Linked DNA regions of Endozoicomonas gorgoniicola. Each later gene encodes a partner of the first gene's protein in a complex. Links are inferred from orthologs where the notes say so. Each region holds a gene or a part of one and is shown on either strand. Other genes may lie near its edges. The genes, in order: nrdA and NX722_RS06770.

What was found.
Region 2: the proteins of nrdA (region 1) and NX722_RS06770 are in contact, whole or in part, in an NMR structure (PDB 1QFN), measured with the Escherichia coli proteins. The link is inferred for Endozoicomonas gorgoniicola from one-to-one orthologs.

Annotation. Positions count from the first base shown.
Region 1 is NZ_JAPFCC010000001.1:4,229,592-4,245,527, forward strand. Bases 5,566-8,585 are described here. They hold nrdA (class 1a ribonucleoside-diphosphate reductase subunit alpha), read left to right. Parts: upstream 5,566-5,950; coding sequence 5,951-8,221; downstream 8,222-8,585. Other genes in these bases: nrdB (class Ia ribonucleoside-diphosphate reductase subunit beta), read left to right, coding at 8,279-8,585. Outside these bases: NX722_RS19205 (hypothetical protein), read left to right, coding at 1-281; metE (5-methyltetrahydropteroyltriglutamate--homocysteine S-methyltransferase), read right to left, coding at 324-2,615; NX722_RS19215 (ATP-binding protein), read right to left, coding at 2,778-4,367; NX722_RS19220 (winged helix-turn-helix domain-containing protein), read right to left, coding at 4,428-5,141; more of nrdB, read left to right, coding at 8,586-9,409; class I ribonucleotide reductase maintenance protein YfaE, read left to right, coding at 9,468-9,752; NX722_RS19240 (hypothetical protein), read left to right, coding at 9,754-9,936; NX722_RS19245 (bile acid:sodium symporter family protein), read left to right, coding at 9,902-10,906; pyrB (aspartate carbamoyltransferase), read left to right, coding at 11,238-12,158; pyrI (aspartate carbamoyltransferase regulatory subunit), read left to right, coding at 12,189-12,644; NX722_RS19260 (DMT family transporter), read left to right, coding at 12,808-13,725; NX722_RS19265 (hypothetical protein), read left to right, coding at 13,817-14,137; ATP-dependent RNA helicase RhlB, read left to right, coding at 14,370-15,776. UniProt on the Escherichia coli protein: Provides the precursors necessary for DNA synthesis. Catalyzes the biosynthesis of deoxyribonucleotides from the corresponding ribonucleotides.
Region 2 is NZ_JAPFCC010000001.1:1,460,095-1,475,998, forward strand. The notes cover bases 12,917-15,904. They hold NX722_RS06770 (GrxA family glutaredoxin), read left to right. Parts: upstream 12,917-14,280; coding sequence 14,281-14,529; downstream 14,530-15,904. Other genes in these bases: NX722_RS06760 (tRNA(Met) cytidine acetyltransferase TmcA), read left to right, coding at 12,917-13,567; NX722_RS06765 (hypothetical protein), read right to left, coding at 13,596-14,135; NX722_RS06775 (DNA replication terminus site-binding protein), read right to left, coding at 14,552-15,451; pdxH (pyridoxamine 5'-phosphate oxidase), read right to left, coding at 15,448-15,904. In the rest of the region: dnaX (DNA polymerase III subunit gamma/tau), read left to right, coding at 1-1,678; NX722_RS06710 (YbaB/EbfC family nucleoid-associated protein), read left to right, coding at 1,739-2,065; recombination mediator RecR, read left to right, coding at 2,084-2,683; NX722_RS06720 (hypothetical protein), read left to right, coding at 2,968-4,341; NX722_RS06725 (hypothetical protein), read right to left, coding at 4,274-5,335; NX722_RS06730 (DUF6625 family protein), read left to right, coding at 5,889-6,746; NX722_RS06740 (GntP family permease), read left to right, coding at 7,344-8,693; NX722_RS06750 (peptidylprolyl isomerase), read left to right, coding at 9,299-9,901; NX722_RS06755 (rhodanese-like domain-containing protein), read left to right, coding at 10,058-11,356; more of NX722_RS06760, read left to right, coding at 11,360-12,916. UniProt on the Escherichia coli protein: The disulfide bond functions as an electron carrier in the glutathione-dependent synthesis of deoxyribonucleotides by the enzyme ribonucleotide reductase.

The DNA.
Region 1 (15,936 bases):
TTGATGGCAGACCGCTGCAACAGCAAAGTATCGAATTACCGGGTTATACAACCAGAAAACTCTATTTTCATGATGATGTGATGAATCACACCTATAAAGTGGAATATGCCGTGATGCCGGGAGAGGAAGCACAAACCGTGTTTATCGACACCATGATATCCCGCACGGTTAGAAGTGTCGGCATTCTGGCCCCTGATAACGAGGAAGCCGGATTTACCTTTAAAGAACCCTCCCCGGAAATTGAATTGCAGGTCAAAGCCAGGCCAATCACCAGGCGGTAAAAAGGAATGCACTCCGCCAGCAACGCTGGCGGAGGCAACGGGTTAATATTCGGCTCTTAACTCTCTGGCAACCTGAACCATATTGGTCAGAGCTTCTTCCACTTCCGGCCAGTCACGGGTTTTCAGACCACAATCCGGGTTCACCCACAACCTTTCAGGCGGAATCTTTTCAGCCGCTTTCTTAATCAACTGTTTCATCCATTCCCGCTCCGGCACATTGGGCGAATGAATATCATAAACCCCGGGGCCAATTTCATTGGGATATTCAAACTCCTCAAAAGCATCCAGCAGCTGCATGTCAGACCGTGAGGTTTCAATGGTGATGACATCCGCATCCATGGCAGCGATGTATTCAATGATGTCATTGAACTCGCTGTAACACATGTGGGTATGAATCTGGGTATCATCCTGCACACCACCGGCTGTCAGCCGGAAACAGTTCACCGCCCAGTCCAGGTACTCTGGCCAGTCTGCCTTTCTCAGAGGCAGACCCTCCCTGATCGCTGGTTCGTCAATCTGAATGACGCCAATCCCTGCCTGCTCCAGGTCCGTCACTTCTTCACGCAGTGCCAACGCCAGCTGCTCACAGGAGGTTTTTTGAGAAACGTCATCCCGTGGGAAAGACCAGCGAAGAATCGTCACCGGCCCCGTGAGCATACCTTTCATCACCTTACTGGTCTGCTGCTGGGCAAATACGCTCCAGTCAACGGTCATAGCCGCAGGGCGGCTGATATCACCATAAATAATGGGCGGCTTTACGCACCGGCTACCATAACTCTGCACCCAGCCGTACTCAGTAAAGGCAAAACCATCCAGCTGTTCACCAAAATACTCCACCATATCATTGCGCTCTGCTTCACCATGAACCAGAACATCCAGACCTAACGCCTCCTGTCGTTTTATTGTGGCCTGTATTTCCTGCTGCATGGACTCAAGATATTCCTGCCTGTCCAGCTGCTGTTTTCGATAAAGACTACGCTGCCGACGTATCTCTTTCGTTTGGGGAAAAGACCCGATTGTGGTGGTAGGGAACAGCGGTAACTTCAGCTTTTCCCGTTGCAGGCTATATCTTTCAGCAAAGGGAGAATGTCGCTGCATCAGCTCGGGAGTAATGGCATCTGTTTTTTGCTGAACCTCTTCCCGATGTATTCTTCGGGACGCTCTGCGACTACAGGCGACGGCATCTGACAAGGCCACCAGCGCCCTGGTTTTGTCGCTGTTATCACCTGACAACGCCTTGCCCAGTACTGCAATTTCTTCACACTTCTGTACCGCAAAAGCAAGCCAGGATTTCGTTTCTTCATCCAGCCGTTCTTCCGAGTCGAGATCAACCGGAACATGCAGCAATGAACAGCTGGAAGAAACCCACAGTCGTTCACCCAGCCTCTCACGGGCTGGTTTTAGCTGTTCCAGAATCGCTGAAAGGTCAGAACGCCAGATGTTTCTGCCATCAATCACGCCGACAGACAGGGTTTTATAAGCAGGTAACCGGTCCAGCTCAGAGAGTAACTGTTCAGGTGCGCGAACCAGATCAATATGCAAACCTTCAACCGGCAAATTAACGACAGTCGTCGTTGCATCCTGCAAGCCACCAAAGTAGGTTGCCAGCATGATCTTGATAGCAGGTGTTTGCAGCCTGTTATAAACACTCTCAAATGCCTGCAACCACGGTTGTGGTAAATCCAGAGCCAGAATGGGCTCATCAATCTGCACCCATTGAGCACCGGTTTCTGCCAGCTCCGCCAGCACCTGCCCATAAACCGTCATCAGCTCATCAAGCAGCTCCAGCCGGTCGAAGGATTCTCCTTTAACCTTGCCAAGCCATAACCAGGTTAATGGCCCTATCAACACAGGCTTGGCATTAAATCCCTGCTCCTGAGCTTCTATGGTTTGTTCGATTACCGCCCGGCTGGTCAACCGGAACGTCTGCCCCTGGTGCAGTTCAGGCACAATATAGTGATAGTTGGTATCAAACCACTTAGTCATTTCACAGGCCGCTGCTGCCTGACCGCTGGGCGCACGCCCTCTTGCCATCCGAAACTGGGTATCCAGCAGGTTATCAGCCTGACCTTCAACGTTGCCTTCAAACCTGTGCGGAATTGCTCCCAGCATCATGGAATGGTTCAACATCTGGTCGTACCAGGCAAAATCCCCCGTAGCGACCCAGTCCATACCGGCATCCTGTTGCATTCGCCAGTGCATTGACCGTAAACGCTTGCCTTCAGCCATCAGGGCAGACTGATCGAGATCACCTCTCCAGTATGCTTCTGTTGCTTTTTTCAGCTCACGAAATTTGCCAATTCTGGGAAAACCAACACAATGTGAAGTCGCCATTGCCACCCTCCTCGGAGGTGATGTTGTCATACGTTTATTGGATTTATTCTGGTCATGATCGTCTCTGCCACGCTCACTCACAGACGTGAATGAGTGTGGTAGAGAATGCAGAATGCTTCAAATTGGATTTCAGGTCAACTAAACGACAGAAAAGGTTTACAACTAACGCCGCTGCTTGCGGGGCCATACCAGGCTGAACCGGGCACCACCCATCGGGCTGTGACTGACCATCGCCCGACCGTTATGCCAGTACATAATCCGGCGGACAATGGAAAGCCCCAAACCATAACCACCAGTGTTGCGGGTACGACTGTCGTCAAGACGACTGAAAGCAGAGAAAACCCGGTCCCACTCTTCCTCGGCGATGCCCGGCCCATCATCATCAACATCGACGCGGCAGGTCTCCTGAGTGGATGAAAACCTTACCTGCACTTTACTGTCGGCGTAGCGGCAGGCATTGCCAATCAGGTTCTGAATGGCACGATGGATATAGCGTCGGTCAACGTCTGCGAAACGTCTTGGGTTCAGCACATTGCAGGGAATATGTTCAATGTCCACACGGTCCTGCAGCCGCCCGTATTCACTGACGACCTGCGCTACCACTTTATCAACATCGTGTCGTTTATAACGAATCTCCGGAGCAGACTGCTCCAGATTGGCATAGGTCAGAAATTCGTCAACCAGGTTATCCAGTTCTTCGATATCCTTATCCATACCTTCCAGCTGTTTCTCGCGCTCTTCACTGGTTTCTGCGTCAGCAATCAGATCCAGGCCAAAACGCAGGCGCGCCACCGGTGTTCGCAGTTCATGGGAGACACCACGAATCATCTCCTTCTTCAGGCTCAGTAAACGCTGAATGTAGCCCGCCATGGCATTGAAGGCAGAAGCAAGGCGGCCAATGGAATCGGTTCCGCCAATAGAGACCCGTACATCAAAATCACCCCGGCTGAAACGTGTGGCAGCGCGCTCCAGCCGACGCAGGCGTTTCTCCATCCCACGAACCAGGATATAAATCGCCAGACTGATGGAGGTCAGCATAAACAGACCGATGGAAATCATCAGCTTAAAGGGATAAGGGTTCAGCAACCTCAGTGGCCCCAGCCGCAACAGCTGGCCCGTATCCGGCAGGCTGGTATACATGGAAATGCTCTGCCCTTCCTCATCCAGCAGCATCAGCATACTGCCCTGACGCAACTCCTCCTGCTGAACCGGCAGCAACCGGGCCTGGGCTTCCTTAAGCAGATGCACCGGATAGCTGAAAGAGCCGACGGCTAACGCCTGCAAACGCTGCTCCCGTTCTGCGGGTGCGTAGCGCAGAAGCTTTTCCCGGAGCAAACTCAGTGTGCCATTGATAATCTGCTCCGATATATTCAACACACAGCCTTGCAGCAACCGGTTCTGATCAAGACGGGTAGATACCAGCGCCCGGCTGTTATCCAGCATCTGAACAGACACACCGGAACGATCCATATGCTCCAACGCCTTTTTACTGAGTCCGGACTGATCAACCGTTACGACTGAAAAAGGAATAGCAACACGGTAAGCCCACTCATCCAGCCACGCCTGACGTTCCTGCTCGGGCAATTCCTGCAGGCTCTCTGACACCAGCCGGAATGTGCCCCGAACCATATCTTCCCGATACTCACCCAGACGGTGGTCATTAATCAGCGTCACTGAGATGCCAGACAGCACAGCCACCAGCACCAGCGTGAAAAGAAGCCCGCCATATATTCGGAGAAAAATACTACTCACAAATCTAACCTGTTAGCGCCATGGGCCTGACCAGGCACGATTCCCGGCCAGGCATCTGACTCAATCACTTTTTACAAACAGATAGCCTTTACTGCGCACTGTTTTGATAAGGCGGGGATGCATCGGGTCATCACCAATTTTGGGGCGAATTCTGGATACACGGACATCAATGGACCGGTCCTGACCGTCGTATTCAATACCACGCAGCTGGGCAAAAATCTCTTCCCGACTCAGAACCCGCCCTGCATTGGAGCAGAGTAGCCACAAAAGGTCGAACTCGGCACTGGTCAGCTCAATACTGGCCTGATTCAACCAGGCTTCGCGCATAGCGTTATCGACAACCAGTGGGCCAAAAGTCAGACGACTGACGGCCTGTTCCTGTTCTTCTTCCACCGGCGCAACCGCCCGGCGCAGCAAAGCCCGGATACGAGCCAGCAAAACCCTGGGACGAACCGGCTTGGCCACATAGTCGTCAGCCCCCATTTCCAGCCCCAGAACTTCGTCAAGGTCTTCAGCCCGTGCCGTCAGCATTAAAATCTGGCCGTGATACTGTCCCCGAACCCGGCGGCAGATGGAGATGCCATCCTCTCCGGGCAACATCAGATCCAGCACGACCAGATCCGGGCGTTCCTTCAGGATGCGTTCAACCGCCTTGCCGCCATCGCCTTCCACAGTGACCTGCAGGCCATTGTTCTGAAGATAATCCCTGGTCAGGGTCGCCAGCCGCTCATCGTCCTCAACGATCAGTATTCGACCTGTCTCTGTATTTTCCACAACCAAATTTCCAGCGTATGAATTATTGTGCAAGATACTACTACACCCCCACGCCAGAATCCTGTCTGTTAAGCAGTTACAGCCGCGGCTTATTCCAGTATCACTACCCGTTCGACATTCAATGGATAAAAACAGTTCAGGACAAAGGAATTTTTTTCACGGCAAAATCCGCGCAAATCCGTTAAAATCTCAAACACTATATATTGTGGTTGTTGAAAGTCGCATAACTGTCGGAATCAGGAAAAATCAATAGTATTTTTCTTATCTTTAGTCCAGATTATATTCCTTTTTATTATAAAAAAAATTGGGTCTCAACTACGACCTGTTGAATACTGCTTGAGTGCGATAAGAAAGACAAACTGCCAGTTTGCAAACACTAACATAAAAATAAATTCACAGGTTATCCACTGCATTTCCACGACAGTGTCAACTTGAACTTATCCCAATACCGCATTATCTTGTGTATATAAACAAGACATACACAACATGTTGTATATCTCGTATTCAGCACCCCACAAGATGTTATGACAGTACCGCTGACTGCGAGTACTCAAAAGCACAGATCTGGCGCTGTAAGAATGCTAAATATCAGGGAAGAATGCTTAAAGGCTCTCGGATAACCATCAGTCAGGGCTTACTTTCTAAGATACATGTTGCAGTTGATCCTGATTTTTTATCGATCCGGGTTATAAGTACACAATCAGCATCTCCCATTAGCTTTCTGGTTTCTGCCTCCCGAGAAAGGTGCAGTCGACAGGTTTCTTGTCGACAACGAAAACACAATATATTGATTTACAGGTAAGGGTTGAATGAACAAAAATATCCTGGTCACCAAGCGAAACGGCGACAAGGAGCAGCTGGATCTGGACAAGATTCACAAGGTGATCGCCTGGGCTGCTGAAGGATTAAACAATGTTTCTGTCTCAGAAGTAGAGCTGAAGTCACATATACAGTTCTATGATGCCATCCAGACCACTGATATCCACGAGACCCTGATCAAATCCGCTGCTGACCTGATCTCAGAGCAAGCACCTGATTATCAGTACCTAGCGGCCAGGCTGGCGATTTTCCATCTCCGTAAAAAAGCCTACGGTCAGTTTGAGCCTCCGGCCCTGTACGACCATGTCCAGAAACTCTGCGAAGCCAAAAAATACGACACCCACCTCTTAAAAGACTACAGTGAAGCTGAATTCAGCCAGATGGACAGTTTCATTGACCATCAGCGCGACATGAACTTCAGTTATGCAGCCGTTAAACAGCTCGAAGGCAAATACCTGGTTCAGAACCGTGTCACCGGCACCTACTACGAAAGCCCGCAAATGCTCTATATGCTGATCGGAGCCTGCCTGTTTTCAAGCTATCCAAAAGCAACCCGAATTGACTACATTCGTCGTTTTTATGATGCGGTGTCCACTTTCAAGCTGTCTCTGCCAACACCGATCATGGCGGGGGTCAGAACCCCCACACGGCAGTTCAGTTCCTGTGTCCTGATTGAGTGCGGTGACTCTCTGGATTCCATCAACGCAACCTCCAGCGCTATTGTAAAATACGTCAGTCAACGGGCAGGCATTGGGATTAATGCCGGAGGAATCCGTGCCATTGGCAGCCCGATCCGTAACGGCGAAGCCTTTCACACCGGCTGTATCCCTTTCTACAAGCACTTTCAGACCGCTGTAAAATCCTGCTCCCAGGGCGGCGTCAGGGGCGGAGCAGCCACTCTGTTTTACCCGCTCTGGCACTACGAGGTGGAAAACCTGCTGGTACTGAAAAACAACCGCGGGGTCGAAGAGAACCGTGTACGGCATCTGGACTATGGCGTTCAGTTTAACCGCCTGATGTACCAGCGCCTGATTCAGGGTGGCAATATCACCCTGTTCTCCCCCAGCGATGTACCCGGTCTTTACGACGCCTTTTTCCAGGACCAGGAACAGTTTGAAGTACTGTATGAACAGTATGAAAAAGACGACAGTATTCGCAAAAAGACCCTGAAAGCCGTTGAGCTGTTCTCCCTGTTTGCCTCAGAGCGTGCCAGTACCGGCCGCATTTATCTGCAAAACGTTGACCACTGCAACACTCACAGCCCCTTTGATCCTGCTGTCGCCCCAGTGCGCCAGAGCAACCTCTGTCTGGAAATTGCCCTGCCCACCAAGCCCCTGCAGCATGTTATGGATGAAGACGGTGAAATTGCCCTGTGCACCCTGGCCGCCTTCAACCTTGGCAAGGTCGATCAGCTGGACGAACTGGAAGCACTGGCCGACCTGCTGGTACGCGCACTGGATAGCCTTCTGGACTACCAGGACTACCCGCTGCCTGCCGCCTATACCGCCACCATGGGGCGTCGTCCACTGGGGGTGGGAGTGATCAACTTTGCCAACTATCTGGCAAAAAACAATGTGCGCTACTCCGACGGTTCCGCCAATGGCCTGACCCATAAAACCTTTGAAGCAATCCAGTATTATCTGTTGAAAGCTTCTAACCGGTTAGCCAGGGAACAGGGAACCTGCACCAAATTCCATGAAACCACTTACGCCAAAGGCATCCTGCCTGTCGATACCTACAAGCAGGATCTGGACAGTGTCTGCCCGGAACCTCTGCATCTGGACTGGGAAGCCCTGCGCAGTGAGATTCGGGAATACGGGCTGCGCAATTCCACCCTGACCGCCCTGATGCCCTCTGAAACATCATCCCAGATCAGTAATGCCACCAATGGTATAGAGCCCCCACGAGGCTATGTCAGCGTAAAAGCCAGCAAAGACGGGATTCTCAAGCAGGTCGTTCCGGACTATGAAGAACTCCGTGGACGTTACGAATTGCTCTGGGACATCGAAAGTAATGACGGTTACCTGCAACTGGTGGCTATTATGCAGAAGTTTGTAGATCAGACGATTTCAGCCAACACCAACTATGACCCGGCTCGTTTCGAAGGTGGCAAGGTACCCGTTAAACTGTTGTTGAAAGACCTGTTAACCGCCTACAAACTGGGTGTTAAAACGCTTTACTACCATAACACCCGTGATGGCGCAGCGGACTCCCACGAAGAGGCCGACGACGGTTGTGCCGGTGGAGCCTGCAAGATTTAACGACCCTTCAACTCAACCCAGTCGTGGTCGCTGCGGCGACCCGGATAAACAAATACTATGAGCTACACCACTTTCAACCAGGAACTGTTCAATGCCACCGAAGAACCCATGTTTTTTGGTCGCAATGTCAACGTTTCCCGCTACGACGTGCAGAAACACCCCGTCTTCGAAAAGCTGATTGAAAAACAGTTGTCGTTTTTCTGGCGACCTGAAGAGGTGGACCTGTCAACAGACCGCAGCGATTTCGCGGCTCTGCCAGAACATGAAAAGCATATTTTTCTGAGCAACCTGAAGTATCAGACCCTGCTGGACTCGATTCAGGGACGCTCCCCCAATGTCGCCCTGCTGCCCATTGTCTCCCTGCCAGAACTGGAAACCTGGCTTGAGACCTGGGCTTTCAGCGAAACCATCCACTCGCGTTCGTACACCCACATTATCCGCAATATCCTGCCGGAGCCTTCAGCCGTATTCGATGATATTGTCACCAACAGCGCTATTGTTCAGCGGGCTTCCGACATCACCCGTTATTACGACGACCTGATTGAAGGCATCAACCAGTACAACGTGCTGGGAGAAGGTGAGCACCAGGTGAATGGCAAAACGGTTCATGTGTCGATCACCGACCTGAAACGCCGACTTTACCTGACGGTGGTATCCATCAACGTGCTGGAAGCCATTCGCTTTTATGTCAGCTTTGCCTGCAGCTTTGCCTTTGCCGAGCGTTCCACCATGGAAGGCAACGCCAAGATCATTAAACTGATCGCCCGTGATGAAGCCCTGCACCTGACGGGAACCCAGCACATGCTGCAGATTATGGCGGAAGGTAAGGATGATCCGGAAATGGCTCACATCGCCACGTCACTGCATAGCGAAGCCAGAGAGATATTTATTGAAGCCGCAAAGCAGGAAAAAGAGTGGGCTGAATATCTGTTCCAGGACGGTTCAATGATTGGCCTGAACAAGGATATTCTCAGCCAGTATGTGGAATACATTACCAACCAGCGCATGTCTGCCATCGGCATGGAACCGGCCTTTGCACCGATCCAGAACCCTCTGCCGTGGATGAACAGCTGGCTGAACAGCGACAATGTGCAGGTAGCACCGCAGGAAGTTGAAGTCAGCTCTTACCTGGTGGGGCAGATAGACAGCGAAGTGGGGTCGGAAGATTTCAGTAACTTTTCACTGTAGCTTCACCCCGCTGTAGCACTATCGCCATAACCAACTAACAGACGACAGGAGACTCCCGTTGGCCAATATCATCAAGATTATTGAAGGGTTCAGCTTTATTCCCAGAAGCGAGCTGAACCTGCTGGAAGCCCTGGAGTCTCAGAAGGTTAATGTCGATTACCAGTGTCGTGAAGGCTTTTGTGGCAGCTGTCAGGTACAGCTGCTCGAAGGTGAGGTGGAGTACACCAGCGAACCCATCGCCTTTATACCAGAGGGTCGGATTCTGCCCTGTTGCTGCCACGCCAAAAGTGACCTGACCATCGAGATTCCCGGCGGGTGTCATTTAAAGAAAACTGAACAATAAAATGCCCCTTCTGCCAACCCTTTTTCTGGCCATTGCTGCTTTTCTGGCTTTTCTGTTTTTTCCGGCAAGAGTATGTACAGCAGCCCCGGTTATTGGCAAAACCACCATCAGCCACCAGTTCACCCTGATTGGCCACAGCATCACCCTGATTGGCCACAGCAAGTACCACGGATGGTTTCAATAAACCTGCTATATTGTCGAAAACGAAAATACCTGAAATCAAGAGGATCATAATCCTGTTTTCCAGATTACTGCCTTTATGGGCACTGTGTGGTCTGATCGCTGGCTATTATTTCAGCTCTGCCATTGCCCCTTATAAACCCGCCATGTCTCTCCTCTTAGCCATTATTATGCTTGCCATGGGACTGACTTTGACGATAGCTGATCTGCGCGAGGCGTTAACTGATGTACGTCCTCTGGTTATGGGTGTTTGCCTGCAATTTATCCTGATGCCTCTTCTGGCCTACATCATCAGCATGAACTTTTCCCTTTCCCGGGAACTGCTGGTGGGAATGATACTGGTAGGTACTGCACCCGGCGGGACAGCCTCCAATGTGCTTGCCTATCTGGCAGGAGGACGAATTGCACTGTCGATTGGCATGACAACCCTGTCAACATTACTGGCGGTTGTCATTATGCCATTACTGAGTTCTTTGTACTTAAGTACCGTAGTTGAGGTTGATAAGGTCGGTATGCTGCTCAGCATTCTGCAAATCATTATTCTTCCAGTGGCCGTAGGAGTGCTTCTTAATTATTTCTGTCCACGGCAGGTCAGTCGCATTAAACCCTGCCTGCCCTCTGTTGCCGTTGCCGCCATCAGTTGTGGCATTGCCCTGGTGGTTGCACTGAATGTAGACACGCTTACCACGGTTTCTGTCGCAGTGGTTCTGGCGGTTCTTCTGCATAACATTCTGGGGCTGGTGTCAGGGTACTTTTTTGCCAGGCTGTGTGGAATGAATGTACCCACCGCCCGTACTGTTGCTATAGAAGTTGGCACACAAAACACAGGGCTGGCAGTCGCCCTGGCTTTCAAGCACTTTACGGTTCTGGCGGCCCTGCCCGGAGCCGTATTCAGCATAACCCAGAATTTACTGGGTGCCTGGCTGGCCAGTTACTGGTCCGGAAAACCACCGGCAGAAACAGAAAAAAGCTGACTACTGGCTTGACCATCAAGCTTTTATACGTAAAATGTCGTTCAATTTACTCAGCTGTTTATCAGCGACATTGCAACAATGTTGACTTGCTGCAATTTTTTCACTGCAATAACTTGTTAGAATGTTTTATTGAGCCTGCCAAAAGCAGGCTTACAGGACGAACGGATACTTCCGAGGCTAAGCAAACCCGTGTTTATATTAGTCACAGTAAAACGTGAAGCACTGGCTCCGACTCTCTATGCCAGCCGTCGTCGATTTCCCGTTTTTAAAAAAGCCCCTTTTATAAGGGGCTTTTTTTTGGTTTAAAACCCACGCAGACAGGTGTTTATTGATGGAAAACCGACTCTACAAAAGAGATATCATTTCCATTGCTGACTTTGACCGGAATGACCTTGAACTGGTTCTGGAAACAGCAGCACAACTGAAAAACTCACCACGCCCTGACCTGTTGAAAGGCAAGGTGATCGCCAGCTGCTTCTTTGAGGCATCCACCCGCACCCGCTTGTCCTTTGAAACCGCAGTACAACGACTGGGCGGCACCCTGATTGGCTTCTCCGATGGAGGCAATACCTCTGCCAAAAAAGGCGAGACCCTAGCAGACTCCGTCAATATCATCAGCTCCTACACCGACGCCTTCGTGATGCGCCACCCGCAGGAAGGCTCAGCCCGACTGGCATCGGAATTTTCCAGCGTACCCGTCATCAATGGAGGAGACGGCTCCAACCAGCACCCGACCCAGACGCTGCTCGACCTGTTCAGTATTCGTGAATGTCAGGACAAACTGGATGGTCTGAAAATCGCGTTTGTTGGTGACCTGAAATACGGACGCACCGTGCATTCCCTGGCTCAGGCACTGTGCCATTTTGGGGCGGAGTTTACCTTTATCGCGCCGAAAGCACTGACAATGCCGGATTACATTCTGGAAGAACTGGACGAAAAAGGGATCAAATACCACTTCTCGGACTCTATCGAAGAGACTGCCCCGAAGGTGGACATCATCTATATGACCCGTGTCCAGAAAGAGCGCTTTGACGAAACCGAGTACAAGCACATCGCTTCCAGATACATTCTGAACGTGGACTCACTAAAAGACGCAAAAGACAACCTGAAAATCCTGCACCCACTGCCAAGGGTGGATGAAATTGCTGTTGAAGTCGACAAGACGCCTTACGCCTACTACTTCCAGCAGGCTGAAAACGGTGTCTATGCCCGCCAGGCATTGCTGGCGCTGGTATTGAATGAAGTCGTGTAAACGGCATTGCAACGAATTGAGGATGAGACAATGAGAAAGAAACTTCAGGTTGAAGCCATTCGTCAGGGTACCGTGATCGACCACATTCCTGCCGGACAGGGCATTAAAATCCTGGATCGCCTGCAACTGCTGGACTCCAATGCCAGTATTACCGTAGGTTTTAATCTGCCCAGCAAGGACCAGGGTCACAAAGATATCATCAAGGTCACCAACCGAATGTTCTCTGAGCAGGAGGCAAACCAGCTGGCACTGTTTGCCCCCACCGCGACAATCAATGTAATCGACAACTATGAAGTCGTCGACAAGTTCAAAATGGCACTGCCAGAAAGCCTGCAGGGTGCTTTCTCATGCCCGAACTCTAACTGCATCACCCACAACGAGCCAGTCGATACTCACTTTTCCCTGCGTGAGCATAAAGGTGACGTTCGCCTGAAGTGCAGGTACTGCGAAAAGAGTTTCAGCAAGGATATTGTTGCTGAATTGTAACCGGCTTTTGGCTGTTAGCTGTTGGCCGTTAGCTGCTGGCTCCTGGCTATTTACTGCCTGACCAATAGCCAATAGCTAACAGCCAATAGCGATATATTGCGAACCTTCCAGATTTATTCATGTCTATACTGCATCGGATTCTAATAAGCAGTACGGACAGGATGTGAATTATTTCTCTTCTTTAAAGCCGCTCATCCCCTATATAAAACTGACCGCCATGAGCTTTTTCTTTGGGGGCGTATTTATTGCGGGAAAAACCATTGCCGGCAACGTTGAGCCAGTGATAGCGGCATTCCTGCGTTTTGCCATCGCTACTCTTGTGCTCCTGCTAATCCTGCTGTGGAAAGAGAAACAGATCCCGATCCCCACTCCCTCCCAGTTTGTGGGGCTGGCAGCTCTAGGCTTAACGGGCGTTCTGGGCTATAACCTGTGCCTGTTGACAGGTCTGGAAACCGTTTCTTCCAGTCGTAGCTCTGTCATTATTGCCAGCAATCCGGTGTTCATTACCCTGATGTCGGTTCTGTTTCTGGGCGAAAAACTCACCTGTCGCAAACTGGTCGGTATTGGTCTGTCAGTCTCCGGTGCCGTTCTTGTGGCTTCACACGGCAGCTGGAGCAACCTGGCCGATTTCAGCTCCGGCGATCTTGCTATAGTGGTCGGCGCCCTCTGCTGGGCAAGCTACTCCGTCATTGGTAAATACATTCTCAACTCCCTGTCACCGCTGGTTTCAGTCACTTACGCCTCAGCCATCGGCCTGGTGATGTTGCTGCCTCTTGCCTTGTATACAGCCGATTTTCAAACGGTTCGTTCATTGGATGTCAATGCCTGGATTGCCATTGTGTATATGGGGATATTCGGCACCGTCTGTTCTTTTCTGCTCTACTATCAGGGCATACAGGTGTTAGGGGTTGTCCGGGCTGGCGCCTTCATTAATCTCATTCCGGTCAGTGCCATTATACTGGCGCTGTTTATCCTCAACGAGGAAATAGACGCATCCATCACAATTGGCACATTAATCACTATTTTCGGCATTTTTCTTATTAATTCACGACAAAAGACTGCCATTGGAACTAATCAGTGATACCTATGTCTAATAGCTGAAATTTCTAATTAACCATAAAATTAGGTAATTAAGGTTATAAGCCCGCCTTCGGTGGCTAAGGATAGGCAGTATGGATTGTGGTCCAGTCCAAACACTTATACAGATCATTTCCGGTTCAGACCGTTGCACAACGCCTGCGCCCGAAACCGCTTCTGCTAAAGCCCAGAAATCCTTCGAAGAAGCCAGCTTCTTCGCGGCTCATTTTAAAGACTTTACCGTTCGCCCCATGCCAGACCCTGCTTTGATGCAGGTTCTTCGAAGAGGTCAATGGCGTCGTAAACTGCGCAAAGTCAGTAAAAAAGAGCAGCCTGAACGCACTCATATGCGGAAACCCGGGGACAAAGAAGAAGAAAAAGAAGCACACCACGAAGAGCTGCATGAAAAGTGGTAAGACCGGTCGAAAACAAGATCAATTGGCTCAAAAGTGGTTCTTCTTACCCGTTTAACTTAAAATCGATGAAATTAGCCGCAGAACCTCAATCTACACTCTGCGACATCATGCTGCACCATGTTCCCTTAATTACCCGCCAACACCATCTGGCAGGAGCTCTGGCGGCAGCTGCTCAGCCTGCACCTTTTATTCAATCAGGTTCAGGAAATCGATAAGGAATGAGATCAAAGCATTGAGTGGTTTACTAAGCATTTTCCGCAGAAAAAAGGCGGTTTCAGAGTCCGGACAAAAGCAGAGTTCTGTACCTGCCCGAAACAGTGGAAAAAAACCTCAGAGTCATAATTCTGAGTCCTCAGGTTCCCGCAAAAAAAAGCGCTATCAGGAACGCACCAACAACCCCCGCAAAAGCCACTCCAGACAGGCACATAAAAAGCCAGTGCCAGCCTGGGACATCAGCCAGTTTGCAGTCGAACCGGAAGAAGGCAAAACCCGTTTCCACGATTTCGACCTGCCCGACGGTCTGATGCAGGGCATCCATGAGCTGGGTTTCAAATACTGCACACCGATTCAGGCAGAGGTTCTGGGCAGTACCCTGGCAGGGCGTGATGCCATTGGTAAGGCACAGACGGGTACGGGTAAGACAGCCGCTTTTCTGATCAGTACCATCAAACAACTGATTGATATCCCACCACCAGACACCCGTTACATTGGTGAACCTCGTGCAGTAGTCATTGCACCGACACGGGAACTGGCTCTGCAGATTGGCAAAGACGCTGAAGCCCTGACCAAACACCTGCCACTGCATGTGGTCACCGTGGTGGGCGGCATGGATTACGACAAACAGCGTCAGAAGATCAATGCCAATTACATCGACATTCTGGTGGCAACACCGGGTCGACTGCTGGATTACTGCGAGCGCAAGGACCTGTATCTGGATCTCACCGAAACCATGATCATCGACGAAGCCGACCGCATGCTGGACATGGGCTTTATCCCCCAGGTACGTCGAATCGTGCGTATGACGCCACGTCCGGGCGATCGCCAGACCCTGCTGTTTTCTGCAACTTTCACTGATGAAGTCCTGCGCCTTGGTGAGCAATGGACCTGGAAGCCGGTCAAGGTTGAAATCGAACCGGAAAGCGTTGCCACCGACACAGTTGATCAGAAACTATACCTTGTTACCAACAAACAGAAGTACGCCCTGCTAACCAACCTGATCAGGCAGGGTAAGCTGGATCGCGTCATTGTCTTTACCAACCGCCGGGATCAGACCCGGCGCCTGACTGAGCGCTTGCAGAAAGATGGTTTCAAAACCGACCAACTGTCCGGCGAAGTCCCTCAAAAGAAACGCATTAAAACCCTGGACAACTTCAAGAACGGGAAAATCAACGTCCTGGTCGCTACCGATGTCGCAGGACGCGGTATTCATATTAAAGGCATCAGCCATGTGGTGAATTACTACCTTCCAGAAGATCCGGAAGATTATGTACACCGCATTGGCCGTACTGGCCGTGCCGGGGCATCAGGCACCAGTATCAGCTTTGCCTGCGAGGATGACTCTTTCCTGATCCCTGATCTGGAAGACATGCTGGGTGCCAAACTGAATATGGAATACCCACCTGAAGAATTGTTGAAGTAGTTCACAAATGGCCGGTTTATCCGGTCATTTTTTATCACCCACGGTGATGAAAAATTTTCACGGTAAAAAACGGGTAAATAGCGAGCATTCGAAAGGCATTTAAATAGCAGCAAAAGAAGCTTATTTCTTAAATTTTAGAACCAAAACTAGCGGAATAAAA
Region 2 (15,904 bases), 2.8 Mb from region 1 along the record:
GGACCCACAGAAGCTGCCCATCACGATTTTGTCCCGTTGTTTGCAGTTCGGCCTGAAGAACATGACGCCGGAGCGCATTGTCGGGCATCTGGAAAATGTTCTCGGCAGTGAACATATCCCCTATGAAACCTCGGCACTCTGGCAGCTGGCGCGTGCGGCTGATGGCAGTATGCGGGATTCCCTGAGTCTGACGGATCAGGCCATTGCCTTTGGTAATGGACGGGTTTCTGAAGGTGAAGTCAGCTCGATGCTGGGTACCATTGACCAGGGGCAGGTCATGAAGATGGTCCGGGCGTTGTCGACTGCAGATGCCGGAAGTGTCCTGAAAGCGGTTGCTGATCTGGCGGAGCATGCGCCGGATTATATGGCGGTACTGAATGATATGCTGTCGGTACTGCACCGGGTGGCTATTGCCCAGGCGGTTCCTGACGCGGTGGATAACAGTCAGGGTGATCGTGAACAGGTGTTACAACTGGCGGGCAATATGCGGGCAGAAGATGTCCAGCTGTACTACCAGATTGGCCTGGTGGGTAAGCGTGACCTGCCGTTAGCGCCAGAGCCAAGAAGCGGCTTTGAGATGGCGCTGCTGCGTATGCTGGCTTTCCGTCCTGAGCCGGTGCGGATTGAATCCGGCGCTGCTAAACGCTCTTCTGTTGATGTCGGCAGCCCAGTTTCTGAGTCCTCTGAAGCGGCGGAACCCGAGCCTGCGCCTGCTTCTGAATCAATAGCTACAGAATCAATAGCTGCAGAAGCAACGGTTGCTGAGCCCATTGCACAAGAGTCTGCTGTTGACGCTGTTGATCCTGTGCAACCTGCAACGGTACCATCGGTTCTGCCGCAGCGGGAAGCTACCCCTACCGCAGAGCCTGTGCCGCCGACCCCGGCCGTGGCAGTGAACCCTCTGCCAGAGGATTTTTCACCTTCGCCCGCTCCGGCGGTCGTTGAGCCGGTTGTGCCAGCAACATCGCAGCCTGTTCCGGAGGTGGGGCAGGAGCCACCTTTTTCTGGGCAGCCGGACTATTTGCAGGAGGTGCCGCCGCTTGATGATGATCAGGCGGGAGACCCGGGTTTTCAGGCTGACTATGTGCCTGCTGTCACATCTGGTGCAGAGCCGGATGACCGGGAAGATGACGATGTGCCTCCGCCGATGTCAACCTATGAAAGTTATGCGGCCAGCATGGATTTGCAGAATCTGTCCATGCCTGAGCCTGCGGCTGTGCCGCAGGTGGTCGATGAGGCTCCGGTACTGCCTGATCCTTCCGAGCGGGTGTGTCTGACCGATCTGGATGCCCTGAGCTGGATTCCGGTTTATCGCAGTCTGCCGCTGGGTGGTGTTACCCGGACGATTGGATCCCATTGTGAATACGTTGCACACAGCAGTGGTCGTATAGACCTGCGTCTGGATGAAGGGCGCAGTACGCTCTACAACGATACCCATCGTGAACGTATTGAAAAGGCACTGTCAGACTATTTTCAGCAACCGGTGCGTCTGCAGGTAGAGGTGGGCGTTGTACAGACTGAAACACCGGCAGCCTGGCGTGAACGAAAAATTGGCGAGCGTTTGCAGCAGGCCCGCGACAGTATATACAGTGATGCCAATGTGCAGTCACTGGTTGATCAATTCACAGCTGTTGTTCTGGACGACAGCGTTCAGCCCGTAGGTAATGTCATAAAGTAGCGGTTGGTAGCTATGACGGGCGATTGTATTTAATCACACGAACCTGAATAAGGAGTCACTATGTTCAAGGGTGGTATGGGCAATCTGATGAAGCAGGCCCAGAAAATGCAGGAAGATATGCAGCGGGTTCAGGAAGAACTGGCCAATGCTGAAGTTCAGGGTGAATCCGGTGCCGGTATGGTAAAGGTCACTATGACAGGACGCCACGATGTTAAGCGTGTCGAAATTGATCCGAGCCTGATGGAAGAAGACAAGGAAATGCTGGAAGACCTGCTGGCGGCGGCAGTAAACGACGCTGTTCGTAAGGTTGAGAGCAATAACAAGGAAAAAATGTCCGGCCTGACAGCAGGCATGAATCTGCCTGATGGCTTCAAGATGCCATTCTAATCGAGAGACAGGTCATTTATGTTCAGTCCTCTTATCAGGGAATTGATGGAAAGCCTGCGCTGTCTGCCCGGGGTTGGTCCCCGTTCTTCCCAGCGGATGGCCCTGCATCTGCTGGAGCGGGACAGGGAAGGCGCCCTGCGGCTGGCCAGGGCCTTGCAGGAAGCTGCTGAAGGTGTTGGTCGCTGTCGTGACTGCCGAACCCTCTGTGAAGATCATCTGTGTGAAATCTGCACTCATGCGGGACGGGAGTCGACAACGCTTTGTGTGGTTGAAAACCCTTCTGATGTCATGGCTTTCGAGCAGGCAGGTGGTTACCGGGGGCGGTACTTCGTGCTGATGGGGCACTTGTCGCCTATTGACGGCATAGGTCCGGATGATATTGGAGTGACTGACCTGATGCAGCTGGTGGAAAAGAATCAGGTAACCGAAGTGATTCTTGCGACAAACCCTACTGTGGAAGGTGAGGCTACGGCTCATTATATTGCTGAACAGCTGAAGCGCAGAGACGTCGAGGCTACCCGTATTGCTCACGGCGTACCACTGGGTGGAGAGCTGGAGTATGTTGATGGTGGCACTCTGGCACATGCGCTGGCAGGTCGCCGTAAGTTGCTGACCTGAGTGGCCGTCTGAAAGGTGATGGCTTTCACTGGTACTCGTGAAAGCCATCACGCCTTTAAAAAATGCTTTCCCAATCCTTTCGTTGCCAATCAAAATCTCGGCGTCTGCAATCTCCTCAAGTGGAATAATATCTCCGGCTTTCAGTTCAAGCATGAGCAGTTTGAGGACTACTTCTGAAAGAAGCTGGTAAAAATGAACGGTTGAGCTAGCTTTACCAGCTTCTCTTTTTACAGGCGGCAGAGGTGACATTGGATAGCTTTGCAGGGTTCAGGCGCAGCGGTTGTGTGGCTTTGTTTTTATGGGTTATTGGTGTCGGGCTGATTATTCCCTGTGCCTGCGCTGACCTTATTGCCACGGTAAGAGAGGATGGCTTGTCACTGTTTCGGTCGTTAAGCCGGCTGGATGTCGGGCTGGGGGATGCCAGCCAGTTATACGAAAGTTTGTTGCGCTCCGCCGGGAACCTGAATGGATCGTTATATATGCATCAATGGCTGAATACTGACGTGGTCGGTAGCCATGCTGATGCCATCCGTAGCCGATTGCTTGCGGGTGGTTCTTTGAGTGGCCCCGACGCGTTTGGTATTCCTGAAGTGGTTTTTTTCTCGCTTAGCCGGTGGCGGCCGGTTCTGGTGATTCGGCTGAATCGTGCTGGTGAGGTCAGTCGTCGCAGTTTTCTGGTGAATCGGTTTGGCGTGTTTCCTATCCATTCCCTGCAAGGTTCAGGCTATCCTGTGCCGACAATGCAGCTGCTTGAGTTTGAAGGCGTGTGGTATCCGATTCTTGCCGGGACTCAGGATCATGGATTTAGCAATATTGATAACTATCTGACGGTGCTGTGTACCCGAATCGAACAACAGTTTGGCAGGGTCTGGGAGTCGCTGGATAGTGAACTGTACGGTCTTATCCGCTGGAGTCGTCGTCTCAGGTTTGCTTTGGCCTCACTTCCCCGGTTTGCCTCTTCGCCGTCTTCGCAGCAGCAGGCTACCATTGGTCGGTGGGTCGACAATTTCCGGTCGGTTGTGAGGAGTATGCAAAACATTGGCTCTGTTGATCCTTTTCTTGAGCTGGTGCAGGGGGCAGGTGTGCCTGACAGGGTGCTTTCGCAAAATCTGTCGCTTGATAATTATGACTTTTTTGGCCGGGTGCTGGCAGGTCAGGCTGATGGCTTTGAAACCTTTAGCAGTCATTCTGAACTGACAATCAGTCAGATGCTGGTTATGCATATGGGGACAACCCAGAACCAGAGGAGTGATTCCGGTCAGGGGTATTCGGAACCGTCAGCCCGGGGTGTGCCGATTGTGTTCAATGGAGAATCGGTCATTATTGACTTTGACGGTACCAGTTATCTGCACCAGCTGTTGCTGGTGCTTCATATGCGATGCCAGCTGCTCCAGTTTACCCGACAGGCTGTGCTTACCTTTCTGACCGGAATGGATGCAGAGCTTCGGCAAGGGTTTATCCAGGAGCAAAGGGTATTAATCGACAGTGTTCATGCCCTGATCCATGCTCTGGGCAAGATTGGCTTTCCCCAGTACTGGGGGAGCAACTATTACAGGACTGTCCTGCTTATGAGTGGTGATGTTGTGTTGTTTAATAGTGATCAGTACGCGCCCCTTTCGGGCTGGAAAGACCAGCCTTCTGGTCAGAAAGGTTCTTAACATTTTGCTCGTTTAAGAACCGGGCGTAATCTTTGCGTGTTTTGTTCTTTCTGTGTTCGGTTGCTTGTTTTTTCTGTGTTTCACTGTTGTCTTTTGCCTGGTTGATGCTTTGCTCCAGTGCGCTGTCGGCGGGAGCGTTATCTTCCAGAAATTGGGAAACCATTACGTTGGCCGGGATCATGCGTCCGAGCTTTGTAAGGTAGTTTTCGAGACTCTCTGTTAATTCCTGTACGAGTTCATGATGGACTTCTCTTTCTGTTTTTCCAGTTTGGTCGATCTGGTTATAAGTGGACGGGCTGTAATGGGTCACGTAAAACTTGGCTACCGCAAAGAGGGGGTTGTAGGTGTATTTTTTTGTCAAGTCGTTCAGTTTTCTTTTTGTGTCATTCATAACTGTATTGCGCAAGTTTTCCAGACATCTTTTGTTGTCATCATCAAGTTGTTCAACCCCGCAGGTGTTAAGGCTTTCGTGCAGTCGCTGAATCTGGGGGTAGTCGCAGGGTGTCGGGTCTCTTAAAAGAAAATCGCTACACAATACCGTTGCCAGCTTTTTTTCAATGTTATGAATCAGTGACGTGTCAACCTGCTTGTCCTTTGCCCAGAGGGTAAGCAGCATAAGATCTTCCGGATCAGAAAAACTATTCAGGCAATCCTGGCAGGCTTTAGCGACTCCGTGATGTGGAATGGTGTCGTCTAATCCCAGCTCGGCAATGCGATGTTCTGCTGTAGCAAATTCCTGTCTGGTTATGGATTCACCACCGTCATGCGCTTTACAACTGTCGGCGAACCTGACTGTGCCGGTGCGGCTGGTCAGTCTTTTAGCAGGCGGAGTTTCCAGTGTGCCGGAAGCCAGTGCGTCAGAGGCACTGCGCTTCAGATTGATTTCGGGTGTGTGCGTGGTGGTGCCGGAGCCGGATGCCTCCTGCCATTCGGGGCTTGTAGCCGCTGTGAGTCCCTGTGGGGTATTTGAAGAGTGTCCTGAGCAACCCTGCATGATCTGATCCTTTCTTTAGGTTTTGTTTGATTCTCAGACCCATGTTTAAAGGCAGGGTTCCCTTTTTGTTGGTGTGGCTGACGGGGTTGTTATGGGAAAGGCTGTTATGCAGTATTTTCTAATCCCAAAATATTCGTTGCGTTTCCCCTTGTTCTTTACGCAACATTTATTGCAACGGCATTCTCCGGAATAAAATAGGCCAGTTCCATCAACAGGCATCAGGTAACAGTCTTTTAAATCTCCACACTTGAACTCAAACGCCTTGAGAAGTTTATTTCGCTGAACCAAAGAGAAAAGTTTTTTGAATGGCTTGCGGAACTCCTCTGGCGCTATTGGATCAAGAATCTCTCTCATATGGGTATCACAAGGTACTTTTCCGTCTTTCACGTGATACATGGTTTCAAGATTATGGCGAATAACAGGATCGCCCTGACCTGACCCCAATTTTACTTTGACCCCAATTTTACTTGCAAAAAATACTCAGCAGATGCAACATTACTAAGCTTCAAGCAAGCAATTCAGACTGTGGCTAAATAGTAGAGTTCATTATATTATGACAAGTGTTGGAATTATCATACCTTATTTTGGAAAATGGCCATTCTGGTTCAATTTGTTTCTAAAATCCTGCGAGCCAAACAAAAACTTCAACTGGATTTTTTACACTGACTGTGGAGTGCCTAAGTGGTATCCGGAGAATGTTACTTTTATTGAAATAACCTTTAATGAATATAAAAAGAAAGTATCTGAATCATTAAATATTAACTTTAATCCTGAAAGAGCATATAAAATTTGTGATCTAAGACCTGCATTTGGGCACATTCATAAAAAAGATATAGAGGAATATGATTTTTATGGATATGGAGATATTGATGTCATTTATGGTGATTTAAATATATTCTTCACAGAAGAAAAATTTAAAAAATTTAATATATTATCATCACACTACAGAAGACTATGTGGTCATTTGTGCTTATTTAAAAATACTGAAGAAGTCAGGAGTATTTATCTACAAATAAAAAATTGGAAAACACAAATGGAGGATAAGCAGCATTTTTCCGTGGATGAAAAAGCTTTTAGCGATCTATTTGTACATCATAAAAATCTACCACCTTTCATACGTAAATTTACAAACAAATTCTATAAACTAGCAAAAACCGTTTCATTTGAAGAAGCATATAGCACACCTAATGCAAAACTGCCTTGGCACGATGGTACTAAAGTCTACCCTGAAGTGTGGCACTATAACAAAGGTCACCTGACTAACTCAAAAGATGGGGCAAGAGAATTCGCATATTTACACTTTATGTCCTGGAAGCAAAATAACTGGGATAAGCTGGAAAATATAGTATCAAACATTAACCCGCTACTTTCTGATAGTTGGCATATAAGTAGTTCGGGATTTCACAAATAACACCTGATGCTGTCATTGGAATTGATAACTAGTGCAGCTAAGCGCTAAAAACCATGCATGAAAAACCTTCGTCATCCCTGCGAAGGCGGGGATCCACTGTTCGTGGTGGATTCCCACCTTCGTGGGAATGACGGAATTACGGAAGTTATTTTGGGACTATGCCTTAAAGCGAACCAGCAGCCTTGATGAGTTGTTACCCTGGCTCTACTTGAAAGGGATCTCCACAGGGGATTTTCAGGAAGCCCTACAGAGTCTTCTGGGTAGTCAGGCTGAGAATCTGTCACCAGGCATCATAAGTCGTTTAAAGACCCGTTGGATTGAAGAGTACAAACAGTGGAACCAGCGAAGGCTGGAAAACAAGCACTACGTGTATGTCTGGACTGACGGCGAAGATGGTGTTCGAGTAGGAAATGACTCTGATCAGGAGGCCGCCTGATCATGCTCTCAAACTCTCAAACACTAGATTTGACTATATCTCGTTTTTTGATCTTACTTGCAGAAAGCCGGTTCACAGAGTATTAACTTCAGAACTGAACAGAGCCTGACCCAATAGCGCAAGCTTGCTTTGCCAGACACGATAAAACAAAGGAGTACATAATGTATCTTGTACTTATCCTAATGGCCGTTGTTGCTTTCGTGGTGATTGCAACCTCGCGCCTCAAACTCCATCCCTTTATAACGTTATTGTTAGCTGCTTTCATAACAGCCCTGGCTGCAGGCATGCCGCCAGGTGAAATTGCACCAACCATTAGTAGTGGTTTTGGTGGCATATTGGGATCCATTGGTATTGTCATTATTTTGGGTACATTGATCGGCACAATTCTTGAGAAAACAGGTGCAACCATAACCATGGCTGATACTTTTATCAGCATGCTTGGTAAAAAGTACCCCAAGCTGACCATGTCAATTATTGGTTACATTGTTTCCGTGCCTGTTTTTTGTGATTCAGGTTACGTTATTTTGAACTCTCTCAAGCGCTCTCTTGGCCAGCGTCTAAATGTGTCTGCCGTTGGCATGAGCGTTGCACTTGCTACAGGGCTTTATGCGACACACATTTTTGTACCTCCTACACCAGGGCCAATTGCCGCAGCAGGAAACCTGGGGCTGATGAATAATCTGGGTTTGGTTATTGGATTGGGTAGTATCGTTGCTGCATTTACTGCCATGGCTGGTTTATTATGGGCTAGCAGGGCAACAACAACGCTGACATGCGAAGAGGATTCGGAAGAAGTAGTCAGTTATGCGGAACTTAAAGCTCAATATGGTGAACTACCATCTCCAACCAGAGCTTTTGCGCCAATTCTGGTTCCAATTCTTTTGATCTGCCTGGCTTCAGTGACTAATTATCCGAGCCACCCTTTTGGTGACGGGACTGCTTTACAGGTTGTTTTGCAGTTCCTCGGCTCACCGCTCAATGCCCTAATGATAGGCCTTGGTTTGGCTGTGAGCTTAATTCGCGGAGAGAAAAGGGTTAGCCAATTCACTGACTTGATCAGCAGTGGAATTCTTGCCTGTGCCCCCATTTTGTTAATAACGGGTGCTGGTGGTGCGTTTGGCCGCGTATTGTCCTCAACTGATATTGGTACATTCCTTGGTGAAGCCCTATCCGGCCTCGGCATCGGAATATTCATGCCGTTTATTGTGGCTGCTGCTCTGAAAACCGCTCAGGGATCTTCAACTGTCGCTTTGGTAACAACATCGGTGTTGGTGGCTCCTATGCTCGGAGATATTGGTCTGGCCAGCGAGATGGGAAGAGTACTTACTGTGTTAGCCATTGGTGCGGGGGCTATGACAGTGTCTCATGCCAATGACAGCTTCTTCTGGGTTGTGTCTCAGTTCAGCAAGATGAGTGTTGGAACTGCCTATCAGGCACAGACTATAGCTACTTTAGTTCAGGGGCTGACGGGGATTGCCGTCGTTTATATCATGAGTCTGGTATTGCTCTAAAGCATTGGACAGGGTGGGCTTATAATCCACCCTGTCAGGTAATTCCCCTAAGCTCAGTATTCATGCAGGTTTTAGAGAGCGTAACTTAATAAGCCTCCGGCTATGCCGGAGGTCAGTTAACTGTAAAAAGTGACAGATTCTGAAGAAAAAGAGGATATTTTCGTACGAAAGGTTGACCCGTTCTATGGCTTAGAACAGAAAAAGCAGCGTAGTTTGCACAAGAAAGTGACTCTAAAGTCATTTTTTCGTACTACATACACTGCTCTTTTATAAAAAGATTCTGGTCGGAGCGAGAGGATTTGAACCTCCGACCCCCACAACCCCATTGTGGTGCGCTACCAGGCTGCGCTACGCTCCGAACCTTTGCTATACAGCATGCAAAACTGCCGTCAGCGGGCTGTATATTACCTTTCCGGCTGTTAATTGCAAGCCTTATGGCTGCATTTGCCTTGGCGCAGTAATCACGTAGGATAAGCACAATCTCTGAACCCTGTAACCAAGGATGCACTATGAGAACATTGCTGAGCCAAAGATTGCTGAGCCAAAGATTGCTGAGCCAAAGATTGCTAAACAAAAGACTGCTGAACCGTATACTGCCGTATTCAATGGCTCTGACCGTGGCTTTTATGGTCAATGGGGTGGCGGCCAGCCCGGTTGAACCGTCGGTGGACAAAAATAAAGATGAGGCTGTACGGGTTCAGATGGAAACCAGTAAAGGGAATATTGTCATCCAGCTGGATGAGAAGCGTGCGCCCGTAACGGTTAAAAACTTTCTGGGCTATGTTGATGATGGCTTTTACGACAATTTGATTTTCCATCGAGTCATCAATGGTTTTATGATTCAGGGCGGAGGCATGGATAAAGCTATGAGCCAGAAGCCAACCAAATCTCCCATATACAATGAATCATCCAATGGCCTTGCTAATAGACGCGGTACCATTGCCATGGCCAGAACATCAGCACCACACAGTGCGACTTCTCAGTTTTTTATCAATCTGGAAGACAATAATAGTTTGAACTACCGTACAGGTCAGCCTGGCTATACCGTTTTTGGTGAAGTGGTTGAAGGGATGGACGCAGTTGATGCCATTGCCAAAGTAAGAACCGGTCGTAAAGCCGGACATGCTGATGTTCCAGTGGAGCCCGTTACTATTGTAAAAGCTCAACGGGTCCAGACAGCGGAAAAGAGTGAACCCCCGGTAAAATAAAGTCTCGGTAAAATAAAGTGTCATGAGCGAGAAATGTACTTTTCTCGCTCTTTTGAATAAGAAAAAACTGTCTTGGAGTCTCGCCCCGAAATTTTTTATACTCCCGCCTGTTTAAAAACAAACGTTCTAACTATGAGAAATTCCATGTTTCGATTTATGAAACATATCGGCTGTTTGTGTCTGTTCATTGCCCTTTCAGGCTGCGATCAGCAGGAAAATGTTCAGATGCCTGTCTTTGATCTCGTCGATCAGCACAAAATGATGGCGCTGGTCAATGAGCATAACTGGACGCTGGTCGATGTGCGCTCCAGTGACTGGTTCAATGGCTGGCCGTCTGATAATACCGGGGTAGGAGGCCACATTCCCGGAGCCCGTAATTTTGATCTTAACTGGTTGCTGAATGAAAGCCATGAGCTGAATAAAGTGACTGAAAGGCTGTTCCAGAGTAAAAGGATGCGCAAAGCGCCGGGGATTGTTATCTATGGCTCTGATCAGTATGAGGCGCAAATTCTGGCAGACTGGCTGGTGGCTGAACAGGGGTTTGAAAACTCAGACATTCGCATTTTCCCTTTTGGTTTTTCAGGGTGGCTCAAATCCGGTGGTGATGTTGAAACCATGCCATCCTATACCCGTCTGGTGCCGCCTGTCTGGCTTGAAAAACAGATGCAGAAGCCTCAGCCACCAGTGATTCTGGATGTTTCTTACGGTTCAGGCATTCGATACCGCCTGACCCATATTCCGCAGGCTGTTCATGTTGATACGTCATGGATTGAATCCAGGCCTCTGTGGAATGTGGTTCCTGAAAATGAACTTCAACAGACGTTAAAGCATCTTGGCATCTCGCAGAATAAGCAAGTCGTCGTTTATGGCCAGGATATGACCGCCGCTGCAAGAATGGTCAGTGTGTTGGATGCCATGGGCGTAAACGATGTACGACTCCTTAACGGAGGTTTAAAAGCCTGGATTGAACAGGACAATGCTGTCCAGTCTGGCTGGGTGACACCTGAGCCAGTCGAAACATTTGGAGCTGCGGAATTCAAAGATGTGTGGGTGGATACAGAAAGAGTGAAAGCAATTCTGAATAATGACTCTGAACATCTGATTAGCGTTCGTTCATGGCGTGAGTTTACGGGGGAAAACAGCGGATACAGCTATATCAACGCTAAAGGGCGTATCCCCGGTGCTGTATGGGGGCATTCGGGAACCGATCCCTACAGTATGCAGGATTATATTAATCCGGATGGCACCTTAAGAGAGATTCGGGACATTGCCGCTTACTGGCAGCAACTATCTCCAACAGAAGAGACTGTTATGGCGTTCTACTGTGGCACAGGCTGGCGAGCCAGTTTGTCCTGGTTTGCAGCCCGTTTGCTGGGGTATGAAAACGCCAGAATATACGATGGTGGCTGGATGGAATGGAGCAGCGACCCCCGTCGTCCAAGGGAAGCAGGTTAAGCGGTGAAGGATTTATTGAAACAGCGGTTAAACCGACTGGCGCAGCAAAACCATCGTGAGCTTATGGTGATCAGCGGTGAACAGGACTGGTGCCTGCGCACCGTTAACGCATTACTGCCATGCCTGCATGAAGAGCAGGGGCTCCGGCTGGGCCTCTGGTTGGGCAAAGGTGCGCCAGATACTGTTCCTGCTATTCAGGCTGGCAAAGCGACCAGCTGGTTAGGTCGGGAACGGCAGTTTGTGGTGTTTAACGCCTGGTCCGGGTTTGATGTTGATGCTTTTGGTGCTATCAGTGGTGTCGTTAAAGGTGGTGGTGTGATGTTTCTGCTGGTTCCTGTTCTGGATCAGTGGAGCCTGCTGGAAGACCCAGAGCATCGTCGTATAACTGTCTATCCGGAAAATGAGAACCGGGTAACAGGAAGATATATCCAGCGCTTGGCCGGACTGTTGGCTAAATCCGAACACTGTAGCCTTATTCAGCAGAATAAAACACCGGTCTGGCAGGCATTACCCAACCCTGATATTGAGACAGAAACCCGGGATAGCTGTGGTTATTGTCAGACACAAGAACAGGCGCTGGCAGTTGAAGCCATTAAAAAGGTGGCAACAGGTCATCGCCGTCGTCCATTGGTGCTGACGGCAGATCGCGGGCGTGGAAAAAGCGCGGCGCTGGGTATTGCGGCGGCGCAGTTACTGAGCCATGGGTTAAACCGGATTGTGGTCACAGGACCTTCGCTGGCATCTACCGAACAGGTGTTTCAACACGCTGATGAATGCCTTGGAAACGACAGTCTTTCCCCAGGTACGTTTTCCAGGGGTACGTTTTCCAGAGGAAGAGTGCAGTGGCAGGACAAGTCGGTTCAGTTTATGGCACCTGACGAAATTGTCGGACACCCCGTTGACTGCGACCTGATGCTGGTGGATGAAGCGGCTGCGTTGCCAGTTCCTTTGCTTGAGTCCCTGCTACGACAACAGTCGCGTATTGTTTTTTCTTCGACGATCCACGGTTATGAAGGTACCGGACGTGGTTTTGCCATACGCTTTCGTAAAAAACTGGATGCTATAGCGCCAAAATGGCGAGCTTTGCATATAAAGCAGGCGATTCGCTGGGCAGACCATGACCCGCTGGAACAACTGGTTTTTTCCAGCCTGTTGCTGAATGCCAGACCAGCCGAAGATCATCAGGTTGAAGGCGCAACGGCTGAACAGTGTGAGTGGGTTCGCTTTGACCGTGACCAGTTAATGCACGATGAGCCGATGGTCGCTCAGGCGTTTGGGCTGCTGGTGCTTGCCCACTATCGTACCCGGCCTTTTGACTTACGACATTTTTTAGATGGTCCGAATATAGAAGTTTATGGTCTTCTGTATCAGGGCTGTCTGACAGGAACGGTTCTGGCAGCAAGAGAGGGAGCGATTAACGCATCGATGCAGGAACCGGTCTGGCTCGGACAACGGCGGGTGCGTGGGCATCTGATTCCCCAGTCATTGAGCAATCATGCCGGGATTCCGGAAGCGATCAGACAAAAAGGGTTACGAATCCTGAGGATTGCTGTTCATCCGGCAGTCCAGAGAAATGGACTGGGAGCCGATATGCTGAACCGTCTGGCACAATCTGCCAGTGACAAGGGGTTTGATTATCTTGGAACCAGTTTTGGTGCCACCTCCGGTCTGCTGAGTTTCTGGCAGAACAGTGGTTACCTGCCGGTACGAACCGGTTTGCAGAGAGAAGCGGCCAGTGGTTGTTATTCGCTGATGATGTTGCAGGCTCTTTCGGAGGCAGGCAGAGAACTGCTGGGGGAAGCCCGTTCCCGCTTTTACGACAACCTCCTGCTGCAGCTTCCCGAAAGCCTTAAAGTGATGGACACTGAACTGGTCAGGCAGTTGTTCAATGGTGCTGGTAACTTCATTTCAGCTGACCTGTCTGAACGAGACTGGCAGGATATTGCTTCATTCAGTCACGGGCAGCGCCTGTTTGAAAGCTGTCTGCCTGCTATTCGGAAATTATTGTTGAATGGGCTGGTTTACCCTGATAGCTGCTCTAATAGCTGCTCTAATAGCTATGAACAGGCTTTGCAGGTATTGACGATGAAAGTGTTGCAACAGCAGAGCTGGAGTAGTCTGGCGCAGCATGAGGGGCTTGCCGGTAAAAAACAGGTTCTGGCCCGTCTCCGAAGTTGTGTTGGAATGCTGGAAACCGCCTTGAAGCACTGATTTATAGCACTGACTTGAAACGCCGATGTCAGCCGCCGTTCTTTTTATCCGAAACCGGACGTTTACTGGCGACTGAAGAGCTACTACTGTCGTATGCCTGATGGATGCGGTAGGTAATGGCACAGACATCATTGGGCAGGGATTTAAGAATGGCGTTTACGCCGCCAGCATTGCGGGTCCAGGTAAAGTCTCCCTGTTCCCGGATAACTTTCCATTCCGGGTTTTGTTCTTTAAAGGCTGAACAGCTGTTTTTAAAAGTGGTGTTGACGACGCTGTACGCCAGACAGCTGCGGCCAAATTTTATAAAGGTGGTGTTTTTCCAGACGCTATCCCGGTCATTACCCCAGGTGGCCATGACATTAAAACTGCGGTCATTAAAATAGCCCGTAGAAGCTACGCCATTGCCGATTCTAGTCATATCACTAAACTCGGTTTCAATGGCTGTATCACAGCGATTGAAACCCGCTTTATGGGCAAGGTCCAGTAAATCCGAGTCTGTGGCAAATAACGGCGTGGCATATAAAGGAAGAGTGGAAAACAGCAAGCCGATCAAACCTGTCCTTGACATCGGTGTGTCCTCTGTCGTTTTCGTCAGCGTATCAAGTCAATAAAAAAGCTTCAATGAAGCGGATAGAAAATTCCTATTGTGACACTGGTGTCAATCATCATATAGTTCGTTCAGAGAATAAGATTCATGTATCAGGAGTTACTCAATGAATCGCTTTACCGTATTTGGTCGCCCTGGCTGTGGTTTCTGTGTTCGTGCTAAACAGTTGCTCGAAGATAAACAGCTGCCCTTCCGTTATATTGACATTCATGCCGAGGGGATCAGCAAGGCTGATCTGGAAAAAACCGTTGGCAAGCCGGTTGAAACCGTTCCGCAGATTTTTCATGGTCAGAAGTATATTGGCGGCTGTACCGATCTGGAAGCGTACCTGAGAGATGAGCTGGTTGATGCCTGAAGGGCGTTAAATCCCTTCGGTCTCAGGCGTAGCGATAAATACGCGACACAGGATTATCACTGATCCGCACCAGTCGCGCATCGCTGCGCTGTAAACGCTCCTGTCGTGTCATCGGGTCAAACGGTTTGATGGGTTTGAAGTCCGGCAGAGGTTGTCCTTTCTCCAGCTGTACAAAGACCGGGATGGGCGTATTGATCTGCCCCGGAAACTGTTTTTTTGACTCAGGGTTCATCTGTCGCTCAGCTTCAATCGTGTCTGGCCACTTCAGGTTTGCCCGCAGGTGAGGTGCCAGCAGTCGTTTAATCACCACAATTTCCGAACCGGGCAACTGCTCCAGTAATGTGATGTCGCGCTCAATGGCAGCGGATGCCATATATTTCTTACGCAGGTGTTCGATGGCTTCTACCGATGTTAAACGAACGGTGCCACTGTGATTAGCAGCCCAGCTGAAACTGATGCGTCTGGGGGGCTGCTGAAACAGTTTCAGTTGCCGGTAACTCTGCACAAAATGAATATGCTGAATTTGCAGTCCTCCCAGCATTCCGTCCCTTAACTGATCAGATGTCTCTTCAATGGCTGCAATATCATCGCCGTAAAGCTTACGGTATTCCCCCATCGCAGCCTTGAACCGGTCTTTTGCCTGGTTCAGTTGTTGCCCCTGAACAAGCGATCTGGCTGAAATACCAATAACGCCGGGAAGACGAGCCGTTTCCTGTTTGTTTTGTTCCGAACTGTAGGTCAGACGGGTAGTGACACTGGCAGCCAGTGTCCGGTCATTCAGAGCGTCAGTGTCGTCTTCCTGCATGACCCAGGCGGGCAGGTCGTGATCATTTAACACGGCTTCACGGAACTGACGATTGATATCAACCAGTTCGATCAGGGTATCTCTGACCGCCATCCGGGCGGCTGTTTTTCTACTCATGGTGCCAGCCTTTCAATGCTCCACCGGGTGTCGTTTGTACGGGTATACTGAAAACGGTCATGCAGGCGATTGGGCCGTCCCTGCCAGAACTCAATCGTTTGCGGCACCACCCGGTAACCGCCCCAGAAGTCAGGCAGAGGTACTTTTCCTTCTTTGAACTTGCGCTTCATTTCATCCAGTTTCAGTTCCAGCATCTTGCGACCCGTAATGACCGAACTCTGATGGGAAACCCAGGCACCCAGCTGACTGCCGTGGGGGCGGCTGGTGAAATACTTCAGGGATTCAGCCGTGGATATTTTTTCTGCTGTTCCCTTAATAATGACCTGACGTTCGAGCGTGACCCAGGGGAACATCAGGGCAACGTGAGGGTTTTCGGAAATCTCCCGGGATTTGTTGCTGGAATAATTGGTAAAGAAAACAAATCCCGATTGATCAAAGTATTTCAACAGAACG